3 regions of the Streptococcus pseudopneumoniae IS7493 genome follow, and region 3 is predicted to be linked to each of the others. Evidence: predicted binding sites of a transcription regulator. Region 3 holds the regulator's gene; each other region holds the start of a gene.
What was found. Region 3 encodes Rex, which represses fermentation and respiration genes when NADH is low (regulators of the CRP and FNR family bind a similar motif). Its sites were predicted from a motif close to TTGTGAANTANTTCACAA; they were not measured.
Positions count from the first base shown of each region.

Region 1: adhP (alcohol dehydrogenase AdhP) is a predicted target of Rex. The motif match lies at 1,856-1,873, and genes of this name have one in related genera.
Region 2: adhE (bifunctional acetaldehyde-CoA/alcohol dehydrogenase) is a predicted target of Rex. The motif match lies at 1,813-1,830, and genes of this name have one in related genera.

Region 1 covers NC_015875.1:367,211-370,488, forward strand. The annotation lists gene SPPN_RS02105 (PTS sugar transporter subunit IIB) at 1-506, opposite strand, end outside; gene adhP (alcohol dehydrogenase AdhP) at 742-1,761, opposite strand; one part of gene SPPN_RS11660 (IS630 family transposase) at 1,963-2,465, shown strand; one part of gene SPPN_RS11660 (IS630 family transposase) at 2,464-3,010, shown strand; gene SPPN_RS02130 (peptide ABC transporter substrate-binding protein) at 3,127-3,278, shown strand, end outside.
Region 2 covers NC_015875.1:1,961,542-1,964,819, forward strand. The annotation lists gene adhE (bifunctional acetaldehyde-CoA/alcohol dehydrogenase) at 1-1,778, opposite strand, end outside; gene SPPN_RS10240 (MORN repeat-containing protein) at 2,080-2,490, opposite strand; gene SPPN_RS10245 (low molecular weight protein-tyrosine-phosphatase) at 2,477-2,920, opposite strand; gene yajC (preprotein translocase subunit YajC) at 2,967-3,266, opposite strand.
Region 3 covers NC_015875.1:1,003,893-1,007,170, forward strand. The annotation lists gene pcrA (DNA helicase PcrA) at 1-270, shown strand, start outside; gene radC (RadC family protein) at 313-993, shown strand; gene SPPN_RS05245 (gamma-glutamyl-gamma-aminobutyrate hydrolase family protein) at 990-1,679, opposite strand; gene SPPN_RS05250 (redox-sensing transcriptional repressor Rex) at 1,697-2,338, opposite strand; gene SPPN_RS05255 (DUF4649 family protein) at 2,421-2,636, opposite strand; gene SPPN_RS05260 (DUF1831 domain-containing protein) at 2,644-2,991, opposite strand; gene SPPN_RS05265 (cysteine desulfurase family protein) at 2,996-3,278, opposite strand, start outside.

The DNA.
Region 1 (3,278 bases), 640 kb from region 3:
ATTTTCAATTTACCGTCTCCGATAACAGTTCCTTCTGGGATAGCAGTTTGGGCAACTGGAGCAGCTGCAGCGCTTGCAACTTCCTCAACTGGGTTGAGCTCTTCTGGAAGAGCCTTGATGCCATCTTTGGCTTCTTTAATGATATTAGCAGCGACTTTTTCTACACCTGCAGCAGCGTCCATGAGGCGCTCTGTGTAGGCTTGAATCAACATCGGTAAGTTAAGTCCTGTGATGATGGCAAACTTACGTTCGGGATTTTCTCCCATCACGCGACTAGCTTGGTTAAATGGAGATCCACTCCAAAGGTCAGCCAAAACTAGAACCTCATCTTCTGCGTCAAATGCAGCAACAGCGTTATTAAACTTAGCGTATAGATCATCAGGGCCTTCATTTGGCATAAAGGTTACAACTTGAACCTTTTCTTGTTCACCAAAGATCATAGATCCTGACTGATGAATACCCGCAGCAAATTCGCCGTGGCTCGCAATAATGATTCCGATACTCATTATTGTCATTCCTCCTTTTTTGTTTTAGTTTTCATTTAAGAAAACTTTAAGACTGTCTAAGTATAAACCGTTTTCATGTAAAAAGCAACTATTTATCATAAAAAATTAAAAAAACTTTTACTTTTGGATGTTGATATATTGAGTTTTTTGAGGAGTAATATTGAATCCACATTTAAAAATTTAATATAAAAAAGTTGAAAGAAGCTTCCAACTTTTAAAATAGGTTTCTATTAGATTAGTGGGTGAAGTCGAGTACCATACGTCCTTGGATTTGACCTTTTTCCATTTCGTCGAAAATGGCAACAGCATCTTCTACTGGACGTTTTTGAACAACTGGAACTACCAAACCTTCTGCACCGAATTGGAAGGCTTCTTCCAAGTCTTTACGAGTTCCAACGCGAGAACCGATGACTTGGATTCCATCTAGAACGGTTTTTACGATACTTAGTTCCATCATTTCAGAAGGAAGGCCGACAGCGACGACGTGACCACCAGCACGAACTGAGTCAACAGCCTGGTTGAAGGCAACTTTAGATACAGCAGTTACGACAGCTGAATGAGCTCCACCATCAGTTTTTTCCTTGATGAGTCCAGCTACATCTTCAACTTCGAGGCCGTTAATCACAATGTCAGCGCCTACTTCTTTTGCAAGGGCAAGTTTGTCATTGTTGATATCGACTGCGATAACATGAGCATTGAATACTTTTTTAGCGTATTGAACAGCGAGGTTACCAAGTCCACCAGCACCGTAAAGAACAACCCATTGGCCTGGTTCAACTTTTGCTTCTTTGATAGCTTTATAGGTTGTTACTCCAGCACATGTGATAGAAGGAGCTTGGGCTGAATCAAGTCCGTCAGGAACTTTGACAGCATAGTCAGCAGTTACGATACATTGTTCAGCCATACCACCGTCTACTGAGTAGCCAGCATTTTTCACTGTACGGCAAAGGGTTTCGCGACCAGTTGTACAGTATTCGCAAGTGCCACATCCTTCAAAGAACCAAGCAACGCTGACGCGGTCACCGACTTTAAGGCTTTTCACATCTGGAGCAATTTCTTTAACGATACCAACACCTTCGTGGCCAAGGACACGTCCTGGTACCTGACCGAAGTCACCATGAGCAACGTGAAGGTCGGTGTGGCAAACACCACAGTATTCAATTTCTACAAGTGCTTCCCCAGTTTCAAGTGGACGGAGTACTTTTTCTTCAACAGCAACACCAGTGCTTTCTGGATTTACAACAACAGCTTTCATAGCTATCCTCCTTGATATTGACCGAGAACAGGGACAACGGGACTGGATTGATTTTTTCAACAGAGTCGAGTGTGACGAGCTCTCTTGTATTTATATGTGAAGTATATCACAAAAGAAAGCCTTTTCCAAGGTTTTGGAGGCAAAAAGTAGAACAATCGATTAATACTAAACTAAAATCAAAAAGCATTATATAATAGTGATATGAAATCAACTAAAGAAGAAATCCAAACCATCAAAACACTTTTAAAAGACTCTAGTACAGCTAAATATCATAAACGCCTTCAAATCGTTCTATTTCGTCTGATGGGTAAATCTTATAAAGAGATTATAGAGCTTTTAGACTGTAATCAAACAACGATTTGGCCAACTGTAAAAAAATATGAGGAGTTCGGACTCGATTCTCTCCTTCAAGAAACACGTGGTTGTCGTAACCATGCATATATGACAATTGAGGAAGAGAAAGCCTTTCTTGCCCGTCATTTGAAGGCTGCAGAGGCAGGAGAATTTGTTACAATTGATGCCTTATTTCAGGCTTATAAAAAGGAGTTAGGTTCTTCCTACACACGTGATACCTTCTATCAACTCTTGAAGCACCATGGTTGGCGAAATATTAGGCCACGTCCAGCACATCCCAAGAAAGTAGACTCTCAAACCATTGTCGCGTCTAAAAATAAAATCTCAATTCAAGAAGAAAAGAAAGTGCTTTAAAACCAGGAGACCTTTTCGTAAGGTTCGCTTGATGTACCAAGATGAGTCTGGTTTCGGTAGAATCAGTAAACTGGGATCTTGTTGGGCTTCAATAGGAGTAGGTCCACATGTCCATAGTCACTATATACGAGAATTTTGCTATTGTTATGGAGCTGTTGATGCCCATACAGGCGAATCATTTTTCTTAATCGCTGGTGGATGTCATACTGAGTGGATTAACGTCTTTTTAGAAGAGCTTTCACAAGCTTATCCAGATGATTATCTTTTACTCGTTATGGACAATGCCATATGGCATAAATCAAGTACCTTAAAGATTCCGACTAATATTGGCTTTACCTTTATTCCTCCATACACACCAGAGATGAACCCCATTGAACAAGTGTGGAAAGAGATTCGTAAACGTGGATTTAAGAATAAAGCCTTTCGAACTTTGGAAGATGTCATGAATCAACTTCAAGATGTTATACAAGGACTGGAGAAGGAGGTGATAAAGTCCATCGTTAATCGGAGATGGACTAGAATGCTTTTTTGGCATAAATGAACAATTTTATTTTTCAGAATATATCAAATATAACAAATAACTCTTAAAATTCAGAAAATTCTATTGACAGGACTTGAAAAAGAGTCTATAATGAATAAAAAACAAAGGAGAATACTATGAAAACAAGAAAAGTATTGGCTCTTGCGGGAGTAACCTTATTAGCAGCTGGTGTTTTAGCTGCTTGTTCTGGGGGTTCAGGTGCTCAAGGTGAAAAAACCTTTGCATTTACTTACGAGACACATCCAGATAATCTCAACTATTTGACAAC
Region 2 (3,278 bases), 960 kb from region 3:
TTACGGATATCCATGAATTTTTGAACCAAGTCACGGAAGTCGATTTCTGGTTGTTCGTAGAAGAGCCACATTACTTTGGCTGCATCCATTGGTGAACCACCACCAAGAGCAATGATTGTGTCTGGTTCAAATGCTTTCATCACCTCAGCACCACGTTCTACAGTTGTGATGTCTGGATCTGGTTCAACATCTGAGAAGACTTGGATAGTTACACGGTTGCTACGTGCGTTCAATTGATCGATAACACGTTGAACGAAACCGAGTTTTTCGATAGATTTGTCTGTAACAATCAGAACGCGTTCAATATCTTCACATGTTTGAAGGTATTGGATAGAATTGCGTTCGAAGTAAATTTTTGAAGGAACTTTAAACCACTGCATATTATTTCTCCGTCTTCCGACTTTTTTGATATTCAAGAGGTTAATGGCACTAACGTTATCCCCAACTGAGTTGCGTCCGTAAGAACCACATCCAAGTGTCAATGATGGCAAGAAGGCATTGTAAACGTCCCCGATACCACCGAAAGTAGAAGGTGAGTTACAGATAACACGAATAGCTTTAACAGCTTTACCAAATTCTTTAGTCAATTCGTCGTCAGCTGTGTGGATGGCTGCTGAGTGGCCAAGACCGTTAAATTCAACCATTTGACGAGCCTTAGTAATACCATCTTCACGGCTTTCAGATTTCAAAACTGCGATAACTGGTGACAATTTCTCACGAGTCAATGGCTCATTTTCGCCAACTTCTTTACATTCTGCAGCAAGAATGTTTGTTCCTTCTGGAACTGTAAATCCTGCTTGCTCTGCAATCCAAGTTGCTGGTTTACCAACGATGTCAGCGTTCAATTTTGCACCAGCACAGTTTTTGCTGTTTGCTTTGACGCCGAAACAGAATTCTTCAAGAAGAGCTTTTTCTTTTTTATTTACAAAGTAAGTGTGGTAAGATTTGAACTCTGCTACAAATTCATCGTAGATTTCTTTGTCAATGATAACCGCTTGTTCAGATGCACAGACCATACCGTTATCAAATGATTTAGACATGACGATATCGTGTGCTGCTTGACGGATATTTGCTGATTTTTCAACATAAGCTGGAACGTTTCCGGCACCTACTCCAAGAGCTGGTTTACCACATGAGTACGCAGCCTTCACCATGGCGTTACCACCTGTTGCAAGAATTGTCGCAATACCTTCGTGGTTCATAAGCGCACTAGTTGCTTCCATAGATGGTTCAGTAATCCACTGTACACAGTTTTCAGGAGCACCAGCTGCGATAGCTGCATCGCGGACAATACGTGCTGCATGAGCAGATGATTCTTGTGCTGATGGGTGGAAGGCAAAAACGATTGGATTACGTGTCTTCAATGAAATCAATGATTTGAAGATTGCTGTTGATGTTGGGTTTGTTGTTGGGGTAATACCACAAACAACACCAACTGGTTCAGCAATAAGAGTCAATCCTGTTACATCGTCTTCTTCGATAACGCCAACTGTCTTAGTGTGGCGCATGTTGTTTACTACGTGTTCACAAGCAAACAAGTTCTTAGTTGCTTTATCTTCAAATACACCACGTCCTGTTTCTTCAAAGGCATGTAAAGCCAATTCTCCGTGGGCATCCAAAGCTGCTACTGATGCTTTGGCAACGATGTAGTCAACCTGCTCTTGATCCAACTTACGCATTTCTTCAAGAGCAACTAGAGCTTTTTGCACCAATCCATCGACATGCTTTTCAGCAGCGAGTTTCTTTTCCTCTGGTGTCACAGTTTTTTTATCAGCCATATTTTCCTCCATAGCTTTCAAGGATCGATATCCTTTGTTAATTTTTTCACAAGTTTATTATAACGCATTATTTCAACTTTGTAAACAGTTTCATAAACATTTCACAAAGAATTTTTAGCACCTTGTGAAATGTTTGCTAGTTTCTTTTCTTAGCAAGCTTTTTCTTTAAAGTTTGTGAAATTTATTTCAAATATTTTTTTATTTCACAAACTTGCTTGGAAGAGGAGCTTGGAAAGAAAGGGATTTACAGGTAAGCGCTTACTTATTTGGTTTTAACAATACCTCCTTTGATAAGGAGGCTTTATTTTTGTTGAAAAACGCCTTGTTTAAAAGTCCCTTCATAAACGACTTCTTGTTCTGTTGTTAGTTTCCCTTTTCCTTCAGCTTGACCATTTACAAAATCCCCTTCGTAGGTCCAGCCTTCTTTAGATTGAAAGGTACCTTTTCCGTTGAAGGCTCCATTGTTGAAGCCACCTGTATATTGGTCTCCATTTTGGAAGGTAATGGTACCTTGGCCATTCATTTTACCACGGACAAGACTGCCGTCGTAAACAATCGTTCCATTATCAAGCTTTAGAACACCTTTTCCGGGAATATTTAGAAAAAAGACGAGTAGAGCACAAAAAACAATGGCAACTACTGCTAAAAGCTCTAAACGTGGACGAGTCAGATAGACACGATACTTGTTGTAAAAATTCTTAAGATTTTCCATCTTCACTCTCCTTTTCTAAACGTTCTAGCCAAACTTGACAACCCTCTTGAACACGTCGATAGGTTTCCTCAAAATCTCCTGTATACCAAGGGTCTGGAACACTTTCAGATGCAAATGAGTAAATCTTATCTTGACAGTCTACTGGACACATCTGACGTAGGTCAGAAACATTTGAAGCGTCCATTCCGATAATATAATCAAAGGATTCAAAATCTTCCTTACTAATCTGAAGCGATGTTTTGGCTTTGTCATAAGGAATCTCATACTCTTGAAAAATCCCTTGAGTTCCCTTATGAATCGGATTGCCATGTTCCCAAGAGGACGTTGCTCGACTTTGGATTTCGTAGTTATCTGTCATTGATTTCATCACAAACTCAGCCATAGGACTGCGGCAAATATTCCCCAGACAGACAAAGACTAATTTTTTCATCCCATTTCCTTTCTTTTATAGAAAAACGGGAGTTCGTGATCCCGTCTTATTTTTCAATTGCGCCTTCTAGTGAAGCTGTTTCTTTCAGCGGTAATACTGTCTTAATAGCAGCTAGTTCAAAAGTCAAGTAAACTCCATCTACGTCAAGAACTATTGTTCCCTTCTCCGTATCCACTTCATCGACTGTTCCATAAAGTCCACCGATTGTAATAACTTCATAGCCTTTTTGTAGTTTATTCAAGCTTTCCATACGTTTTTGTGCTTGTTTCTTTTGAGAGCGTTGCGTAAAGAACATCAAACCCAGCATAGCTACAAGCATGATTAAAAATGTATAATTTGGATTCATTGTCTTCTCCTT
Region 3 (3,278 bases):
CAGGCCTTCCAAGACCGTAAACGCAGTGCGACCCCAAAAACTATCCAGTCAAGTGGCCTTCCGTTTAGTCAATTTACAGCTGGGGCAAAATCAGAGTCTAGTGAGTCAAATTGGTCCATTGGAGATATTGCTCTCCACAAGAAATGGGGAGAGGGAACTGTTCTGGAAGTTTCAGGTAGCGGTGCTAGGCAGGAATTAAAAATCAATTTCCCAGAAGTAGGTTTGAAAAAACTTTTAGCTAGTGTAGCCCCAATTGAGAAAAAAATCTAATTTTTCATCCTTCTCACGAATAATAAAGTGAGGAGGATTTTTATGTATAGTATTTCATTCCAAGAAGATTCACTATTACCAAGAGAAAGACTGGCCAAGGAAGGAGTAGAAGCGCTCAGTAATCAAGAGTTACTAGCTATTTTACTCAGGACAGGAACACGTCAAGCTAGTGTTTTTGAAATTGCCCAGAAAGTCTTGAACAATCTTTCAAACCTAACGGATTTGAAAAAAATGACCCTGCAGGAATTGCAGAGTCTGTCTGGTATTGGACGTGTTAAGGCCATAGAATTGCAAGCTATGATTGAACTGGGGCATCGTATTCACAAACACGAGACTCTTGAGATGGAAAGTATTCTCAGTAGTCAAAAGTTGGCCAAGAAGATGCAACAGGAATTAGGGGACAAAAAACAAGAGCACCTGGTGGCGCTCTATCTCAATACTCAAAATCAAATCATCCATCAACAGACCATTTTTATCGGTTCTGCAACTCGTAGTATCGCTGAACCGCGAGAGATTCTTCACTATGCCATCAAGCATATGGCGACCTCTCTCATCTTGGTTCACAATCATCCTTCAGGAGCGGTATCGCCTAGCCGAAATGATGATCATGTCACTAAACTTGTCAAAGAAGCCTGCGACCTGATGGGTATTGTTCTCTTGGACCATTTGATTGTCTCTCATTCTAATTACTTTAGTTATCGTGAAAAGACGGATTTAATCTAAAGTTCATTAACAACATAGTCAAAGAGGTTTTTATCTTTGGGACGATTTTCAAATAGAAATTCTGGGTGCCATTGGACACCGAGAAAGGCAACATCATCCGTACTCATGACAGCCTCAATGATACCATCTTTAGGATCATGAGCCGCAATCTTTAAATTTGGTGCTAAATCCTTGATGCTCTGATGGTGGAAGGAGTTGATATGGGAGATTTCTCCATAGATTTCTCGAAGAACAGTATCAGGTTCTGTTACCAAGCGTTGAGTTGTGTACTCGGCAGAACAATCCTGCCAATGGTCTTCTATATCTTGGTACAAAGTTCCACCCATGGCAACGTTAAAGAGTTGGGTACCACGGCAGACAGAGAAAATGGGCTTTTTCTGTTTAATAGCTTCCTTGATGAGGGCCAGTTCGAAGATATCTCTTTGAAGGTGGTAGTCATCGCTATCAATGGTTTTCGGTTCGCCATAGAATTTTGGATTAACATTTTGTCCACCTGTCAAGATGAGCTTGTCAATCAAACTGATATAGTGGCTAGCCATTTCTTGATCACCAATCGGTAGGATGATGGGAATCCCTCCAGCGTCTTTAACGCCTTCCACAAAGCCTTTTGCTGCGTAGCTCATCATGATGTCATCATCTGGATGAGTTTTTTCGTTTCCTGTAATCCCTATAACTGGTTTTTTCATAAAATGATTTTCGCTTTCTAATCCTCTTTTCGCATGAAGTAGAGGAGGGTTTGGAGTTCACTTGTCAAATCGACATACTGAACGACCACGTCTTTTGGTAAATGCAGATGGACTGGTGAAAAACTGAGAATACCTTTCACACCAGCATCCACCAAGAGATTAGCAACCTCTTGTGACTTAACACTGGGAACGGTCAGGATTGCAGTCTTGACATCGGCATCCTTGATTTTATCCTTGATTTGAGAAATTCCATAAATGGGAATCTCGTCAGGAGTTTGGGTACCGACTTCAGGATGGTCATCTAGGTCAAAGGCCATGATAATTTTCATCTTGTTACGTTCGTGGAAGCGGTAGTGGAGAAGGGCATGGCCCATATTTCCAATACCAACCAGCATGACATTGGTGATGGAGTTATCATTGAGCAAATCGGCAAAAAATGTCATGAGTTTTTTGACATCATAGCCAAAACCACGACGACCAAGTTCACCAAAATAGGAAAAATCACGACGTACGGTCGCTGAATCAATACCGATAGCCTCTGCAATTTGTTTAGAGTTGGCACGTTCAATCTTTTCTGCATGAAATCTCTTAAAAATTCGATAGTAGAGAGAGAGTCTTTTCGCTGTAGCTTTTGGAATAGCAAACTGTTTATCTTTCACAAAATCACAACCTTTCTATTCTTCTATTTTATAGAAACATTGTGAAAAAATCAACAAAAACAAGAAAAAACTAAGAAAAATCTTAGTTTTGATGTAAAAAATCTGTATGTGATAGAAAACGGTAGAGGTCTCCGACCAGACCCTGATAAATTTTCTGGCTATTAAAAGTCAGAGAAGTTACATAAAGTGTATCTGGCAGGGTCACACATCCTGACAAAGCCAGCATGAGAGCTTCATAATCCTCATACTTGAGTGTACGCTCTACATGATAGCTGTCCTTATAGGTCAATTCAAACATATGGTACCTATCTTTCAGATTTTGTAAAGACACCACGTTCTACTAAACTATCCATGAGGAAGTAGAATTTTTCCTGATGAATGTGGTGGTCTTCTGATTTGAAAATATCAACTAGACGAAGGCCAAACTTGTCAGTGATATTGATTTTAGCCCCTGTAAGTTCCTTGTTAATGATGATTTTGAGTTGGAATCCTTCACCACTGTTTGGCACTTTTTCAAGTAGACGGGTTAGTTCGTAGTTACCAACCTTTGTTTCAAAAAAGGTGTTGTCCTTGAGGGTAAATTTTTTAACAGAAGGGCTAAGAGTGTAGTCGTAACGACAATTTTTTAACTGAATGGTTTTTTCAAATGCCATATGGCTAACCTCCGATAATTTCTTTTAAGGTTTTTGCGAGGGTTTGTAGGTCTTCAACAGTATTTTCTGGTGACAAACTGATGCGAACGGATTCCTTCAGACGTTCTGAATTTGCCCCGTACATGGCTTCAAGAACATGACTGGATTGGACAATGCCAGCAGTGCAAGCTGAGCCAGTAGAGATAGAAATTCCAGCTAAATCTAGACGAAGGAGTAAGAGGTCATTTTTCTGGCCAGGAAATCCAATATTGAGAACATAAGGAAGATGATGTTCTCCTCTATTCAGG